Regions from separate parts of the Bacillus sp. 9.4 genome, predicted to be linked through region 3. Evidence: predicted binding sites of a transcription regulator. Region 3 holds the regulator's gene; each other region holds the start of a gene.
The links. The regulator LexA, encoded in region 3, represses DNA repair genes until DNA is damaged. The targets are predictions, from matches to a motif close to CGAACATATGTTCG.
Positions count from the first base shown of each region.

Region 1 (5,803 bases), on a different contig from region 3:
AGATAAAAGGCCTTTAGTTTTTGAAAAGCATCCAGTGCGCTTTCTGCGGTATGCTCAGTTTGTGCGAGCTGGTCCAGTGTCCGGTAAAAAGGGAGGTATGTGTGATTAATGATGTCATACATATGCTCCGATAAAATCGGGAAAAGCTCTTTGCCGCAGTCTTCAGACGGAGGCTGCTGTCCGCCTTGGTTTTTGGAATAAATATGTCCGCGATAAAGTTTTACTTCATCAACAACTACACCAATCGGAAACTTTTGCATGCTCTTCTTCAAGCCATATTCCAACGCCGGCACGATGAAGGATGAAAATAACGGACTCACCGGACCTTCAATATTAGACTCCATGTTAAGCCAGAAATCATTCATATCAGTGTCGGTAATCATGAAGCTGCGTTTTTCTTCTGCCGCTTTTTTGTCCTGATCAATGGTTGTAATCGGACGAGCTTGCAGAAGGTATATTTGATGATCAGCAATTCCAAATTCTATATCGACAGGATATCCGTACAGGTCTTCGGTTTTTTTTGTGATTTCAGCCAATTCAATCACTTGTTCATCTGTAAGGCAAAGACGGCTGCGCATGTCTTCACTCGTTTCTTTTTCAGTAATTCCTTCTGCCGCAGACTCCATGTAGATTTCCTTTGCACCTATTTCTTTCTGAATCTCAAACGAAGATTTATTAACAATGAACGTGTCTGGGGTAACACTTCCTGAAACAACAGCTTCACCCAACCCGTAGCTGGCGCTGATTAAAAGCTCTCTATCATCATGGGTAACAGGGTTGCGGCTGAAGATAACACCTGACATTTCTGAATCGATCAGCCCCTGAACGACTATTCCCATTAACGGTTCTGCGATTTGATTGTTCATTTTTTTCTTATAGCTGCTGACCCGCCCAGAAAAAAATGAGGCCCAGCATTCTTTCACTTTAGCCAGAAATTCTTCCTCTGTTTTGATATTTAAGTAGGTTTCATATTGACCCGCGAATGAAGCGCCTTCTAAATCTTCCGAGGCAGACGAAGAACGCACGGCTACGGATCGATATGATTCTCTAAGCTTATAAAAGGAACTAGTCAGCTCATCTTTCAGCTCATCCGAAAATGTTCCGGAAATGATCCCGCTTTCGACGTTTTCACTAGTCTCTTGAAGCTGGTTGTCCTCCATAAAACGTGCGAGCGCATTCGTTTGAATAATAAACCCGTCCGGAACAGGAAGACCGTGTTTGGTCAATTTAATCAAATTCATTCCTTTTGCTCCAGCCAGCTGGCTGGACTCTTCTGCCTGGCGAAATAAAACAGAATACATATTTGAAACCCCTCTTTTCTCCATTCATTTTGTTTTTCTCTCTAGTCTTTTTATTGCGGAGCCTGTGTTTTAAAAAAATGATAGTAAACACTATCATTCAATTGTAGGTTTTCAGGAAAATGCTGTCAAACGCAGAAAGTCCTAAATAAAATGAATAGTTAAGTTAGTTAGATTATCATAAAAAATGCGGCCGTACTGGTACTGTATGCCTATTTTCTTTTATTCTCGGAATCTGGCGGCGGACTTGATGATGTAATAAAAAAAGTGCCGCTGATTAGAACAGCGGCACCATGGAATAAGTTTTGACCGGCACCAAAATGCAAATATGGTGATTGATTTTGGCTGAAAAGGGGTATGGTGTAGTAGAGGGAGCGAATGCACGATTGTCCGATTCTTCATTTTTTACTATAATCAGATCAGATGAAGAATCCCTGAGGAGGGTTTTTGTTGATTACAAAAGCCGTTTTTGCATTGTTTTTCCCTTTTATGCTTGTTGTTTTATTTACTAGAGTCACCTTTAATCATTATGTGGCGATCGCTTTAACAGCTGCATTGCTGTTTGCCTCTTATTTAAAAGGCTATACAGAAACGTATTTTATTGTAGGATTGGATGTTGTGTCTCTTGTGGCTGGCGGACTGTATATGGCCAAAAAAGCTGCAGAGAAAAAAGAAGAATAAATCGGACATAATGAATATAAAGACTGAATACCTGCTTTTACGTTTTAAAAGCAGGTTTTTTATACACAAAAACAGCTGGAAATAAAAAACCACCGAACTTTAGTTCGTATTTTTAGTGATTTTGCTTTCCATTGTGTTACTATATCTATAGGAAGATTTCGTTAAAGAAACGGAGGCTTATTTTTGTGAAAGATCGCTTTGAGTTAGTCTCGAAATATCAGCCCCAGGGAGATCAGCCGAAAGCCATTGAAAAGCTTGTGAAAGGAATTCAGGAGGGCAAGAAGCATCAGACTCTGCTGGGTGCAACAGGAACTGGGAAAACATTTACGGTGTCCAATTTGATTAAAGAAGTCAATAAACCGACTCTCGTGATTGCCCATAACAAAACCCTTGCTGGACAGCTTTACAGTGAGTTCAAGGAATTTTTTCCGAACAATGCTGTCGAGTATTTTGTCAGCTACTATGATTATTATCAGCCGGAGGCGTATGTGCCTCAAACGGATACATTTATAGAGAAAGACGCTAGTATTAATGATGAAATTGATAAACTGAGACACTCCGCCACATCAGCTTTGTTTGAGCGTAGAGATGTCATTATTATTGCGAGTGTGTCTTGTATATACGGCCTCGGTTCGCCTGAGGAATACCGGGAAATGGTCGTGTCACTGCGGACTGAAATGGAAATTGAGCGCAACGAGCTGCTCAGAAAACTTGTAGACATCCAATATGCCCGCAACGATATCGACTTTCAGCGCGGTACATTTCGTGTGCGCGGGGATGTAGTGGAAATCTTTCCGGCATCCCGTGATGAGCATTGTGTCAGAGTTGAATTTTTCGGTGACGAAATCGAACGGATTCGGGAAGTAGATGCGCTGACAGGAGAAATTCTCGGCGACCGAGATCATGTTGCGATTTTCCCGGCATCCCACTTCGTAACGCGGGCCGAGAAAATGGAGAAGGCGATTCAAAATATCGAGAAGGAGCTTGAGGAGCAGCTGAAGGTCATGCACGAAAACGGAAAGCTCCTTGAAGCGCAGCGTTTAGAGCAGCGGACAAGATATGATCTTGAAATGATGCGTGAAATGGGTTTCTGCTCCGGCATCGAGAACTATTCAAGACATTTGACTCTGCGGCCTCCAGGTTCAACGCCGTATACGCTTCTTGATTATTTCCCAGACGATTTTATGATCGTGGTGGATGAGTCGCATGTGACAATTCCTCAGGTGCGCGGCATGTTTAACGGAGACCAGGCGCGGAAACAGGTGCTCGTGGATCACGGCTTCCGGCTTCCATCAGCGCTTGATAACCGTCCGCTTCGTTTTGAGGAATTTGAAAAGCATATGCACAATATCGTGTATGTATCAGCAACACCAGGGCCGTACGAGATTGAACATACAGATGAAATGGTCGAACAGATTATTCGTCCGACGGGGCTTCTTGACCCGCTTATTGACGTCCGTCCAATCGAAGGTCAGATTGACGACTTGATCGGCGAAATTCAAGCAAGAATCGAGCGGAATGAACGGGTGCTTGTGACAACTTTGACGAAGAAGATGTCAGAGGATCTGACCGATTATTTAAAGGAAATCGGCATTAAAGTAAACTATCTGCATTCTGAGATCAAGACGCTTGAACGGATTGAAATTATCCGCGACCTGCGCCTTGGCAAGTACGATGTGCTTGTCGGCATCAACCTGCTGAGGGAAGGTTTGGACATTCCCGAAGTATCCCTTGTTGCGATTTTGGATGCGGATAAGGAAGGTTTCCTTCGTTCGGAGCGGTCGCTGATCCAGACCATCGGACGGGCAGCGAGAAATGCGGAAGGCCGCGTCATTATGTACGCCGATAAAATAACGAAGTCTATGGAAATTGCAATTAATGAAACAAAACGCCGCCGCGAGCAGCAGGAGCGGTTTAACGAAGAGCACGGCATTACGCCGAAAACGATAAATAAAGAAATTCGCGATGTCATTCGTGCCACAGTAGCAGCTGAGGATAAAGCGGAATACAAAACAAAAGCCGCGCCGAAGCTGTCGAAAATGACGAAGAAAGAACGCCAGAAAGTCGTTGAACAGATGGAGCATGAAATGAAGGAAGCCGCCAAGGCGCTTGACTTTGAGAGAGCCGCGGAGCTTCGCGATTTACTTTTAGAGCTAAAAGCGGAAGGATGATGAACAAATGGCTATGGATCGGATAGAGGTGAAGGGAGCCAGGGCGCATAACCTGAAAAATATAGATGTAACGATTCCGAGAGATCAGCTTGTCGTTGTCACGGGTTTGTCCGGATCAGGTAAATCCTCCCTTGCCTTTGACACGATATATGCTGAAGGACAGAGACGGTATGTCGAGTCGCTGTCTGCTTATGCCCGCCAGTTTTTAGGGCAAATGGATAAGCCGGATGTGGATGCAATTGAGGGGCTCTCTCCCGCCATCAGCATTGATCAGAAAACAACGAGCCGCAATCCGAGGTCTACTGTCGGTACGGTAACTGAGATTTATGATTATCTGCGTCTTTTATATGCGAGAGTAGGGAAGCCTCATTGTCCGGAGCACGGAATTGAGATTACATCCCAGACCATCGAGCAAATGGTGGACAGAATTCTGGAATACCCGGAACGGACGAAGCTTCAGGTGCTGGCGCCGATTGTCTCGGGCCGAAAAGGCGCTCATGTCAAAGTGCTTGAACAGATTAGAAAACAAGGCTATGTCAGAGTCAGAATTGACGGCGAGATGGCTGAGCTTTCTGACGATATCGAATTAGAAAAGAACAAGAAGCATTCCATTGAGGTTGTCATTGACCGGATTGTGGTGAAAGAAGGCGTGGCAGCCCGGCTGTCAGATTCATTGGAAACGGCGCTTCGTTTAGGTGAAGGACGGGTTATGATCGATGTCATCGGTGAGGAAGAGCTGATGTTCAGCGAGCATCATGCCTGTCCGCACTGCGGATTTTCAATTGGTGAGCTTGAGCCGCGTCTGTTTTCGTTTAACAGTCCGTTCGGGGCGTGTCCGACGTGTGACGGTCTCGGAATGAAGCTTGAAGTGGATGCCGATCTTGTCATCCCCAATCAAGATTTGTCATTGAAGGAGAATGCGGTCGCCCCTTGGACACCGATCAGCTCACAATATTATCCTCAGCTGCTTGAGGCAGTCTGCACCCACTACGGGATTGATATGGATGTGCCGGTCAAAGATTTGCCGAAGCATCAACTGGATAAAGTGCTGTACGGCAGCGGGGATGACCTGATTTATTTCCGATATGAAAATGATTTTGGACAAATACGCGAAGGTGAAATTCAATTTGAAGGCGTATTGCGCAACATTGAAAGACGCTATAAGGAGACAGGCTCCGATTTCATCCGTGAGCAAATGGAGCAGTATATGTCTCAGAAATCTTGTCCGACGTGCAAAGGCTATCGGTTAAAGAAAGAGGCGCTTGCCGTACTGATTGACGGCCGCCACATTGGAAAAATTACCGAGCTGTCTGTCGCCGACGCACTTGCCTTCTTTAAAGATCTTACCCTTTCTGAGAAGGATATGCAGATCGCCAATTTGATTTTGCGCGAAATTGTGGAGCGCTTAAGCTTTCTGGACAAAGTCGGCCTCGATTACCTGACATTGAGCAGGGCAGCGGGTACATTGTCCGGAGGAGAGGCGCAGCGCATCAGGCTGGCGACTCAAATTGGCTCGCGCTTATCCGGTGTGCTTTATATTTTAGATGAGCCGTCTATCGGTCTGCATCAGCGTGATAACGACCGCTTGATCAGCGCTCTGAAAAATATGAGAGACCTCGGGAACACGCTGATTGTTGTCGAACATGATGAGGA
Region 1 is NZ_JBVFMU010000003.1:480,937-486,739, reverse strand. It holds gene ACZ07B_RS14495 (PEP/pyruvate-binding domain-containing protein) at 1-1,301, opposite strand, end outside; gene ACZ07B_RS14490 (CsbA family protein) at 1,749-1,979, shown strand; gene uvrB (excinuclease ABC subunit UvrB) at 2,165-4,150, shown strand; gene uvrA (excinuclease ABC subunit UvrA) at 4,158-5,803, shown strand, end outside.
Region 1: the regulator LexA is predicted to act here: its motif matches at 2,073-2,086, upstream of uvrB (excinuclease ABC subunit UvrB).

Region 2 (5,803 bases), 150 kb from region 3:
ATTTTGACCGTAGCTTGTACGGAACTTTAAGCGGCCGAGGATCTTGATGAGATCTGGGTGGAGGCCGTGAACGCCAACCTCAAATGTCGTTTGCTCACCCATCTCACGAATATAGTCATCGACCTCGCGGCGAGATTTTTCAACCATTTCTTCAATCCGTGCCGGATGAATACGGCCATCCTGAACGAGTTTATCAAGAGCAATTCTGGCTGTCTCACGTCTGATCGGATCAAATCCGGAAAGAATGACAGCTTCAGGCGTATCATCAATAATCAGGTCAATTCCTGTCAGCGTTTCAAGCGTACGAATGTTACGCCCTTCCCGTCCGATGATACGTCCTTTCATCTCATCATTTGGAAGATTGACAACTGATACCGTTGTTTCGGCAACGTGGTCCGCTGCGCAGCGCTGTAAGGCGAGTGAAAGAATGTTTTTCGCTTTCTTATCCGCCTCTTCTTTCGCACGGTTTTCAGTTTCTTTTGTCATGATGGCGATGTCATGTGAAAGCTCGTTTTCAACCCGCTCAAGAATGATTTGTTTTGCTTCATCACGAGTCAGACTCGAAATTCGTTCCAACTCTGACTGCTGCATACGAATCATCTCATCCACTTTGCTTTCCATCTCTTCAATATGTTGTTGTCGTTCATTCAGAGAATGATCTTTCTTCTCCAACATCGCTTCCCGTTTATCAATTCCCTCATGTTTGCGATCAAGGTTTTCCTCCTTTTGGAGTAAACGGTTTTCTTGTTTTTGAAGCTCATTTCGTCTTTCACGAACTTCCTGTTCAGCATCTATTCGAAGTTTGTGGATTTCATCCTTTGCTTCAAGCAGAGCTTCTTTTTTCAGTGCTTCAGCATCACGCTTTGCATCTTCAAGAATTTGCTCGGCTGCACCGCGTGCGCCCGCAATTTTCGCTTCGGCAATGGTTTTACGAACAAAGTAGCCAACAACTAAACCGAGTAGAATCAGCAAAATGGAGATGAGAACCATCATAATTGGGGTCATACTTTCACCTCCTCTTGCTATGAACTTGGTTGTTGCTTAAAAAGTGTCGGCATGTACATTGTCTAGTTTTCTCAACATACAGAACCTTCACAGGGAATGAGTGTGTTCATCGCCCTTGTCAAGTTTAAATGGTTTAACAATCATGTTAAAAAAACAAATGTTACAACTTCATTGTAAATGTGTCGGAAATACTTGTCAAGCTTGCCATCTTAACGTTTGCAGGCCAGTCGTCTTTTCACGTTCCGAATGCAATTCATCCAAAAGAAGAACGCCAATCATTCTTGATTCAGAAGCTGGTATATTTTATTGTTCACTTGGCCCAATTTAGCATTATTTTGAATGTTTGAGAACAAAATAACAATGGTTTGCCCAGATTTGCTAAAGCTGTTCAAGATATTGAAGCCCGGCATAACACCATGGTTTGAATAGCTTCCGGGAGCAACATAAAATCCCATGCCGTATGTGGAGCTGCTCCCTGGCGTAAACATCTTTTCATAGCTTTTTTGCGAATACAGTTTTCCGTCTATCAGCGCTTGGTCAAATTTGTACATATCTATAGCGCTCATATAAATATCACCCGCTCCATACAGCTGGGATAGATCAGGTATATACGGTGTAACTGTTTTGCTGCCCTCCATCTTATACCCGACAGCAGGATAAGGTTCTTTTTCATATGTTTTGTAAAAGCCTGCATGCGTCATTCCCGCAGGTTTAAAAATATGATTCTTTATGTACTGTTCATAGGGCTCACCGCTTACTTCAGCAATAATATAAGCGAGAACAGAATAGTTGGAATCCTTGTAGTCCCATACGCCCGGCTGACGTTTGATTCCCTGCAGTTCTATGTCTTTTATTAAATCGTCCGGAGTAATGGCGCCGTTTCCGTCAATATGTCCGTTTATCCCCGATGTATGTGTAAGCAGATTCTTCAAAGTAATCGTTTGTCCGTTAGGAAAATGAGGTAAATACGTACTTACCGGATCACTTGTCTGAAGTTTCCCCTTTTCCTCAAGCTGCAAAATAGCAGTTGCAATCAACGCTTTTTGTGATGAACCGACATAAAAAGATGTCAATGGATTATTTTGAATGTAGTGTTTACGGTCAGCATAGCCAAAACCTTTATTTGTTACGATTTCTCCATTTCTGACAATCATGGCTGTTCCGCTGAAACCGATTTCTTCTAAATAATTGCTGATTTTTTGATTTCGATCCACTGTTTTGATTCGTTCCTCTGATTTTTTGGCAGTTTTCTTTTTGACCTCTTTTTTCTGATCGGTATTTGAAACCGCTGCAGTTTCTTGAGATGGCTCGTTTTCTTCACTATTTCGATGAAGAGCATTCCAAATCGTAATGCAAACCATCACTGCTAAAAGACCAAGCAACAGTTTTCCTCTTTTATTTAGTTTTCTCCGTCTGCGTTTCGCAGTTCTTCTGCGGGTTGGGCTTGTCATTCATTTTTTCCTCCCAAAATAAATTCCATTTTGCACACGTTTTGTTAGACGAATAAAGCCCTAAAAAAGTTGTCAAAAAAAGCAATATTTTTATCATTTTTTTGCAAAATACAAAAAAGCTGAGTTTTTCACTCAGCCTTTTGTATCATTTGAAACTTATTTTATTTTTATTCTTCAAATTCGAGTTCTTCTTGTGTCTCTTCAGCTTGCTGCTGCACTACTCCGTTATTATCCAAGCCGTAATGTTCACGAATTTGCTCCTGGATCATCAGCATGATATCTTTATTTTCTTTCAGGAATTGTTTTGCATTTTCACGGCCTTGGCCAAGACGCTCTTCTTCATAAGAGTACCATGAACCGCTTTTTTGCACGATATCAAGTTCAGTTCCTAGATCAATGATTTCGCCTTCTTTTGAAATGCCTTCTCCGTACATAATGTCAACCTCGGCTGTACGGAACGGCGGAGCTACCTTGTTTTTCACGACTTTGATTTTCGTTTTGTTCCCCATTACGTCGTTGCCTTGTTTCAGCTGTTCAGCACGGCGCACTTCAAGACGCACGGAAGAATAGAATTTCAACGCACGGCCGCCAGGAGTTGTTTCCGGGTTCCCGAACATAACACCGACTTTTTCACGAATTTGGTTAATGAAAATCGCGATTGTCTTCGATTTGTTAATGGCCCCTGAAAGCTTACGAAGCGCTTGAGACATTAAGCGTGCTTGTAAACCGACATGCGAATCTCCCATGTCGCCTTCAATTTCCGCTTTCGGAACGAGAGCGGCTACAGAGTCGACAACGACAATGTCAACTGCCCCGCTTCGAACCAATGCTTCCGCAATTTCAAGCGCCTGCTCGCCTGTGTCAGGCTGAGACAGTAAAAGCTCTTCGATGTTAACACCGAGCTTTTGCGCGTATACCGGATCTAACGCATGCTCCGCATCGATAAACGCGGCTTGTCCGCCCTGCTGCTGAACTTCAGCAATCGCATGAAGCGCCACAGTTGTTTTACCTGAGCTTTCAGGACCGTATACTTCAATAATCCGTCCGCGAGGATATCCGCCAATTCCCAGTGCTGTATCAAGAGCGAGGGAGCCGCTTGGTACAGTAGAAATTCTTGTATCTGTCTTTTCTCCCAGTTTCATAATGGAACCTTTGCCGAACTGTTTTTCTATTTGTTTAAGAGCCATATCTAAGGCTGCCTGACGATCACTCATTCTATTTTTTCCTCCTTTATGTTACCACTACATATACTATACCCTGTTTGAAGGGATTTGCCAAGAAAAAAGCGAACGCATATTCGGATTTTTTCTTGGCGTGATTCCTATCAAAATATCATAATGTATCAGAGAAATCATGTTTTCTTAGGAGGATAATGTGCTGAAAATATTATTTTTGCTCTAAAAGCTTTAAGATTAAATGGCAGCCGTATTTAGCGCCGCGTTTTCTGATCCCCGTTCTGGAGCCCGCAAAGTGAAACTCGTGAACCTCTTCTTTACCATTTGCGGAAATGCCGATAAACACATGCCCAGGCTCATGCCCTTCTTGAGCATCAGGTCCTGCTACACCAGTAAAGCTAATGCCGATATCGCTGCCAGTGAGTTTTTGAACACCCTTAGCCAGTTCGGATGCGCACTCCTTACTGACCGCCCCAAAACGATCTAATGTTTCCTTCTTGACACCAAGCACATTCTGCTTCACGTCGTTTGTATAGCAAACAACGCCCCCGGCAAATAATTTTGAGGCACCGCTATGATCCGTCAGCCATTCAGAAAACAGCCCTCCGGTAAAGCTTTCTGCCGCAGAAATTGTTATGCCTTTTTCCTTACACGCTATAGATAGCTCTTTTACAAGAGAAGTATCATCGTAACCATAGAAAAATTCACCGACACGCTCTAAGATAACGGCCTCTGTTTCTTTTAACAGACGCTCTGTTTCCTTTTCATCGGCGTGTTTGGCTGTCAGACGCAGCGTCACCTCTCCATCAGCCGCCAAAGGCGCAATTGTCGGATTGGTTTGTGCATCAATAATATCTTCCAAATCGGCTTCAAGCTGAGATTCACCGATACCGAAAAAGCGAAGAACAGTTGACACAATTTTTTCATTTGAACCCATCTTCCTCAGCAGAAGAGGCTTTGCCTCGTTTTCAAACATTGGACGCAATTCGCTCGGCGGTCCAGGAAGAAGCATATAATAGCGCGATTCATGCTCTGTGAGCATTCCCGGGGCCATTCCAAAGTGATTCGCCAGCACGTCAGAGCCTTCGATCACAAGCGCCTGTTTTCGGTTATTAGGTGACATCGTGCGTTTTGTTCGTTTGAAATAGTCCTCAATGGATTGGAATGCCTCATCATTTAACACAAGCGGACGTCCCAGCGTATTTGCAATCGTTTCTTTCGTCAGATCATCTTTTGTGGGTCCAAGCCCTCCTGAAAAAATAATGAAGTCAGAGCGTTCTTCAGCAATGCGGATGACCTGCTTCAGCCGCTCCGGGTTATCTCCGACCGCTGTATGATAAAATACGTTGACCCCGATTTCAGCGAGCTGTTTGCTGATAAATTGAGCATTTGTATTGGCGATTTGACCAAGCAGCAGCTCTGAACCGACTGCAATTATTTCTGCTTTTTTTGGAAATTCCATGACGAAGTCCTTCTTTCTTAGTTAGATGTTTTTAACGCTTCCCAATTTTTAGAGAAATATTCCCAGCCTGAGACGACAGTAAAGAAGACGGCTACCCACAGCGCCAAGTCTGCAAACGGGAATGACACAAGTTCAAATGGAAGATTATGAAGAAGCAATGCGGATACCGCAATAATCTGTGCCCAGGTTTTGATTTTACCAAGCATGTTAGCAGCTACGACTTCTCCTGTTCCGGCTAAGACAAGCCTTAAACCTGTCACGGCAAACTCCCTGCTGATAATCACAATGACCATCCAAGCTGGAGCGAGATCAAATTGAACAAGGATAATTAACGCTGCGGATACGAGCAGTTTGTCCGCAAGCGGATCAAGAAATTTCCCGAAGTTTGTTACGAGATTCAATTTTCGGGCATAATACCCGTCCACCCAGTCTGTTGTAGATGCAATAATAAATAGAATGGCCCCCGCCAAATGTGCGACCGGGATCGATTCGTCTCCAACTTCGAGCCTGCCCCAGTCAAACGGCGCCAGCATGATAATCATGAAGATTGGGATTAATGCGATTCTAGCTAGTGTGATTTTATTTGGTAAGTTAAACATAAAGCCCCTCCAATTTCATACTCGGACGTGAAGAAAAGTCATCTGGTAATTAAGATGACTTTTCTTCCTTTTTATTTACAATCTTTATGGTTTGTGCCATCACTTTTTTCG
Region 2 is NZ_JBVFMU010000002.1:212,823-218,625, forward strand. It holds gene rny (ribonuclease Y) at 1-1,005, opposite strand, end outside; gene ACZ07B_RS07625 (serine hydrolase domain-containing protein) at 1,281-2,456, opposite strand; gene recA (recombinase RecA) at 2,624-3,670, opposite strand; gene ACZ07B_RS07635 (competence/damage-inducible protein A) at 3,843-5,093, opposite strand; gene pgsA (CDP-diacylglycerol--glycerol-3-phosphate 3-phosphatidyltransferase) at 5,111-5,692, opposite strand; gene rodZ (cell shape determination protein RodZ) at 5,742-5,803, opposite strand, start outside.
Region 2: the regulator LexA is predicted to act here: its motif matches at 3,743-3,756, upstream of recA (recombinase RecA).

Region 3 (5,803 bases):
CTTCAATATTGTTTCCATCCTCAACATAAAGAACTTCCCAATTCATTGCTTCAAAACGCTGTTTCACGTTTTCAGAAAATGAACGGTCGAGGTCTCCATCAAGAGAGATGTCATTAGAATCGTATAGTACGATCAGACGGCCAAGCTGAAGATGGCCTGCGAGTGAAGCGGCTTCAGAAGAAATACCTTCCATTAAATCACCATCACCGCAAATACTGTATGTATAATGATCGACTACGTTAAATGAATCGCGGTTGTATGTTTCCGCTAAATGGCGTTCAGCAATTGCCATACCGACTGCCATGGCAATTCCTTGGCCAAGCGGACCTGTTGTAGCATCAACACCGGCAGTATGTCCGAATTCCGGGTGTCCAGGTGTTTTGCTGCCCCACTGGCGGAATCCCTTAAGATCTTCAATACTAAGATCAAACCCGCTTAAATGAAGCATGCTGTATAATAGTGCTGACCCGTGTCCAGCAGATAAAACAAAACGGTCACGGTTAAACCAGCCAGGGTTTGCCGGACTTACGTTCATAAATTTTGTCCACAGCGTGTATGCCATTGGAGCGGCTCCCATCGGCATCCCTGGGTGACCAGAATTTGCTTTTTCAATAGCGTCTATTGACAGTGTGCGAATGGTAGCAACTGATTTCTTTTCAATTGTATCCATAAAAATCCCCTTCCTTATGTGTTGTACCCTTACATCATAAATGTCTGACGACTTTTTCTCAACTGTTTCAGCTTAAATTTGAGAGAAACTTGTTGAATTTTGTCACATAAGAGTTTTGATTATAGTATATGCAAAAGAGGAATACGATATTGCCGTATTCCTCTTATATTAGTGAAGTTTGTTATTTCTTTTTTCTCTTTTTAGCTTTTCTGGTGTTACATCATTGCCTTCTGGGTCAATGATTTTCACGCTTTTTAACGTGTTCTTCATAGAAGAACGAAAACCTTTCAAGTACTCTTGACGGAGCTTTTGCTGTTCGGCTTTTTCTTCTTCTGTAATAACGCCAGCTTTAGCTTTGGCAGCAAGCTCATTAATTCTGGCAATTTTCGCGTTTGAAATCATGTTAAACTCCTTTATTGCATTTTGTCTATATAGTACTAGATCAAAAAAAGTTTTACAACTGATTCACTCTGCTGTCTCTTCATTCTCTATGTATTCCTGAAAACGCCGGTGAACGGTTGCTTTAGAGACATCATAGCCAAACCCTCTTAGGGTAGCCGCAATTTCAGCAAACGTCAGTTTATTCGCTCTTAGGCGGACGATCTCAGAGATTGGCACCTCTATTTTTTCTTTTCCACTGTTCTCATGTTGGTTTTTTAAGTTTTTTTGCGGTTTAAAACCGTTTTTTACTGCACGCTTCATTCCCCGTCTGATTTTCATGTTGTGAATCTTTCGCTGATACTCTTCCACAATGCTGACGATTTCCAAGACCATTGAGTCAGCCTCCGATAACTCCAGTTCACCTCTGTGAGCCGTTGTATAGACTTTCACACCTTCTCTGTAAATACAATGAAGCAGTGCGATTTTTGCGTTTCCCCGCCCGAGCCTTGTCTCGTCCTGAAACAAAATGACATCAATTCCAGCGTTCTTAATCTCATCAAGCAGCTCAAATACACCATCCCGATCCATTTCATATCCGCTGGCTTTTTCTGAAATCACTTTGACCACTTCCATGCCGTTCTCCGCTGCAATGGCCGTAAGCTCCTCCTCCTGCCGCTTTAATGACGTTTCCTGCTGTTCTTTATTTGTGCTTACACGGGCATAAATGAGTGCTTTCATTTTATCTCTCTTTCCTCTCTATCTTACAGTTGCCAATTCATATGCATCCTGATGCTTCTTTTTCAATGGGATCACTAACTCATCACCCGGCTGGATATCAGAGGTTTGTAGTTGATTTTTATCAGCTACCCATTCAATAAAATCATTTTTGTTTATCTTTTTTGTATCTGCTACCTGATCAGCAATTGACCAAAGTGTGTCGCCTTGCTGCACTTCTATTTTAACATATTGATTAAGCTCCTGGCCGCTGCTTGTATATGACAGCATAAGGATAACCGCGCTCAAAATCACTGTGAACAGACCGACAAAAATAATAGATTCTTTACTCATGATCATAACCTCCAACAGGAATGTTTGTTCGCATTTTTATAATTTCAGTATATACGAACAAACGTTTCTGTCAATTGTTTTTTCGAACCTATGTTTGTACTGTAAGGAAAATCATGCTATAATCTTCTTAAAATCGACGTTTTGAGGTGCGAAAAATGACGAAGCTATCAAAAAGGCAACTTGATATCCTCCGTTTTATTAAAGCAGAGGTTAAATCAAAAGGATATCCGCCTTCCGTGAGAGAGATCGGAGAGGCTGTCGGGCTTGCGTCCAGTTCTACTGTCCACGGCCATTTGGCCCGTTTGGAAACAAAAGGGCTGATCAGACGAGATCCGACAAAACCAAGAGCAATAGAAATTCTTGATGAAGAAGTAGACATTCCGCAAAGCCAGGTCGTTAATGTACCGGTCATCGGGAAAGTCACGGCGGGATCTCCTATTACAGCAGTAGAAAATATTGAAGAATATTTTCCGCTCCCTGACCGCATGGTTCCTCCGGACGAGCATGTATTTATGCTGGAGATTATGGGAGACAGTATGATAGATGCTGGTATTCTCGATAAGGACTATGTCATCGTTAAACAGCAAAACACAGCGAACAATGGGGAAATTGTAGTTGCGATGACAGAAGATGATGAAGCAACTGTAAAACGATTCTATAAAGAGGATACCCACATTCGCTTGCAGCCTGAGAACCCAACGATGGAACCTATCATTTTGCAGAATGTCAGCATTCTAGGGAAAGTGATTGGCGTGTTCAGAACCGTCCATTAATCTATTGATCTATCAGATGCATAAAATAACCCCCTCTTCCTTTACGGAGAGGGGGTTTGTTGTTCAAAAAAAGCAGGCTCGCCCTGACTTTTGGGTGCGAGCCTGAATAGGAGGAAAAAGAACATCATGTTTACACCATAATTATCCACCAAAAGATTGTTGAAGTCAAGAAATTTTCTTTCCTTTAGGAAACTTTTATCAAAATATGAACATTTAGAATATTAGACGCCATCTTCTTAAAAACGTTTCATTTTTTAGGTCGTGGAAGGATCCGGTTTCATATTTATTAAGGGGCGAAGCAATTGAATTATACTGAAAATTTAGTACATAGTTTAATTAGTTCAACATTTTGATAAAACAGCTCGCTTTCTTCATATAAAATGTAATGTGTATTTCAATTTCACCTTCACCCAATCACTTGTGCAGTTCAAAATATATGGCATCGTTGAACAAGTCGGGTAGAAACCTTCCCCAAACATAAAGTCTCCACCAACACCCTTCTTTAAATTTAACCTTATATGAAATATGGTTGTGATATCAAAAGGCCGTTTCATCATAAAAGTGCATATGCGTTTTTTCTTGTTTGTAATATCGAAGCCTGTCTTGAAGGGTTCCGGTATGAAATTCAAATTTGTGGCCGTCAGGGTCGGTAAAATAAATTGATTTTCGATCGCGTTCATCTCGTTCTCTGCCAGGCAGAATATTGACATGAAGTCTTTTTAATTTAGCTGACATCTCCTCAAATTCATGATCTTCAATTGTAAAAGCAATATGGGTATAAGAAAGCTTAATGTCATTTCTCGGGATGTCTGGTTCTTCATTAAGCGCTAGCCAGATGCCGTTCATATCAAAATATGCAGTTGTTCTTCCCTTTACCAAAAGCTTTGCATCAAACACTTTTTGATAAAAATCAATCGATGTATCCAAATGCGAAACTGAAAATAGCAAGTGATTGATTCCTTTTATCTCCACAAATCATTCCCCCTTTGAAAGCTGATCATCCACATATACGTCTTTTTTCATAAGAAAGTTTCATACTGCTGAAAAAAAATACCAGTGTAAACAAAAACGGACTGTTTAAAATAGTAACATGACCATTATGAATGGTTTTGAATTGCATTATTTATCATTTGTTTACGCCCAAGAATTTTCTTCAAAAAATAACAATTTAGGTGGTCAAATGAAACATATCATTGCGCTTGCTTCAAAGATTGCTTTCACTCTCGCCCTTTTATATGTGATTTTGGACAGAGTCTATCACGCATCCTTTTTAAGTGTGATGTTTATTGCACTTTTCTTAGGTTTTGTTTCCTATCTTTCTGGTGACATGCTCGTCTTACCCAGAACAAACAATATTACAGCTTCATTGGCTGACTTTGGCCTTTCATTCGTTATTCTTTGGGTATTTGTTTTAACCCAAACAAGAAACGATTTCTCACCATTTGGAGCGGCTCTCCTTTCCGCTGCCTGTCTTACTGTTTTTGAATACTTTTTTCATCGGTATTTACTGAAAAATGTGCTTGATGAAAATTTCCGAAATGAACTGTCAGCGAGAGATAACACGTTGCAGTATCAAACGGAAGCCGCGGACGAGCTGTTTCCCGAAACGAAAGAGAAGCATAAGGAATAGGAGGCTGTCTTATCGCCTCCTATTTTTCAGTAGCTATTTTTGAGAAAACGGAACATCACTTCTGTAAACTCATAAAACCTCTCATTTTGAGTAACAGCTCTGCTTTTTAAAGAAAAGATGCCGAACAAAGACTTTCGAAACCCTGTGCTCATTTCTATCTGAATACTTAAACCTGTTTTTGATTTATTTGCAATGTTATTCGGACTAACGCCCGCATGTGGATGGTCCGTATTGAGCAATACAGCAGGAAAACCGGCATGCTGCAATTTCTCAACTAAATCTGCCGCTCTTACGCGATCTGTACCGCCGACTTCGATCTGCTGATCTTCTTCTGCGTACCCGTGTAATGAAATGACATATTCATGATTTCCCGTCATTTTAAGGGCCCGAGGTTCATCAAAGTGCGTGCTCGTAATGTGCAGGACTGAGTTTCCTGCCGATTTTAAGCCTTCAAATAAATACATCGAGTACTCTTTGCTGAGCTCTCTCGCTACTTCACTTGTCCCGCCTTCAATACCTCCTCCGTGAATAGCTAAAACAAGAACAGGGCTTCCGGTTTCTTTCGTAACAACGCCGTAATCAGAAGGATCTTCATTGCTTTTTAATTCCTCAAAATTCTGATATACATCTTCAGCATAAATTGAAGAAATCGGAGTAAACACCATAAAAATCAACAATAATTTTACAATTTTAATAGTTGATGGAAAACGTTTGGCTATGTTACAATCAACATGCTTCAAGGAATGGAGCAAACGGCGGAGCAGGGATACTTTGGCCGGTTTCATCTACTCCGCCTCTAAGTCCAAATCAACAGGATGTAGGTCTCTTTGAGGCTTTAGCACGAATTCTCTCGTCCTCCTTGTTAAATTTTTGTTAAATTCACAATATTATATACCATTAGCCCGGGCGCTGTTCTTCTCATTTTTGAATTTATGAAAAGTAAGCTGGCACCACCTCCCCCATTTCCATACAAAACAAAAATGCACCTGCCCTTTGGCCTGTGCATTTTTTATTTTCTCTTCATTCTTCGTTTTTTTGCTTGATTTAATTTCATGATGTTTTTTTCAATTTTTCTTATGTTTCGCCTTTGCGGGATTGTTTTCATTTCCTAATAAACAGAAATAAACCCGCTTACTGTCACTGCTGCAATATAAAGGACGCGCTGTTTGATCATCCGGTCAGCATGTCCATGATCATTCGCTTCTTTTTCCAGTCTTTCGATCACAGCTTTATCAAACAGCTGATCGACATACACTTGTTTCATTCCCACTGCAAACCCAG
Region 3 is NZ_JBVFMU010000002.1:58,472-64,274, forward strand. It holds gene tkt (transketolase) at 1-670, opposite strand, end outside; gene ACZ07B_RS07080 (DUF896 domain-containing protein) at 839-1,072, opposite strand; gene ACZ07B_RS07085 (YneB family resolvase-like protein) at 1,136-1,789, opposite strand; gene yneA (cell division suppressor protein YneA) at 1,808-2,125, opposite strand; gene lexA (transcriptional repressor LexA) at 2,275-2,892, shown strand; partial or broken gene ACZ07B_RS07100 (hypothetical protein) at 3,200-3,521, opposite strand; gene fosM (FosM family fosfomycin resistance protein) at 3,430-3,864, opposite strand; gene ACZ07B_RS07110 (YndM family protein) at 4,073-4,522, shown strand; gene pghL (gamma-polyglutamate hydrolase PghL) at 4,549-5,307, opposite strand; partial or broken gene ACZ07B_RS07120 (hypothetical protein) at 5,532-5,803, opposite strand, start outside.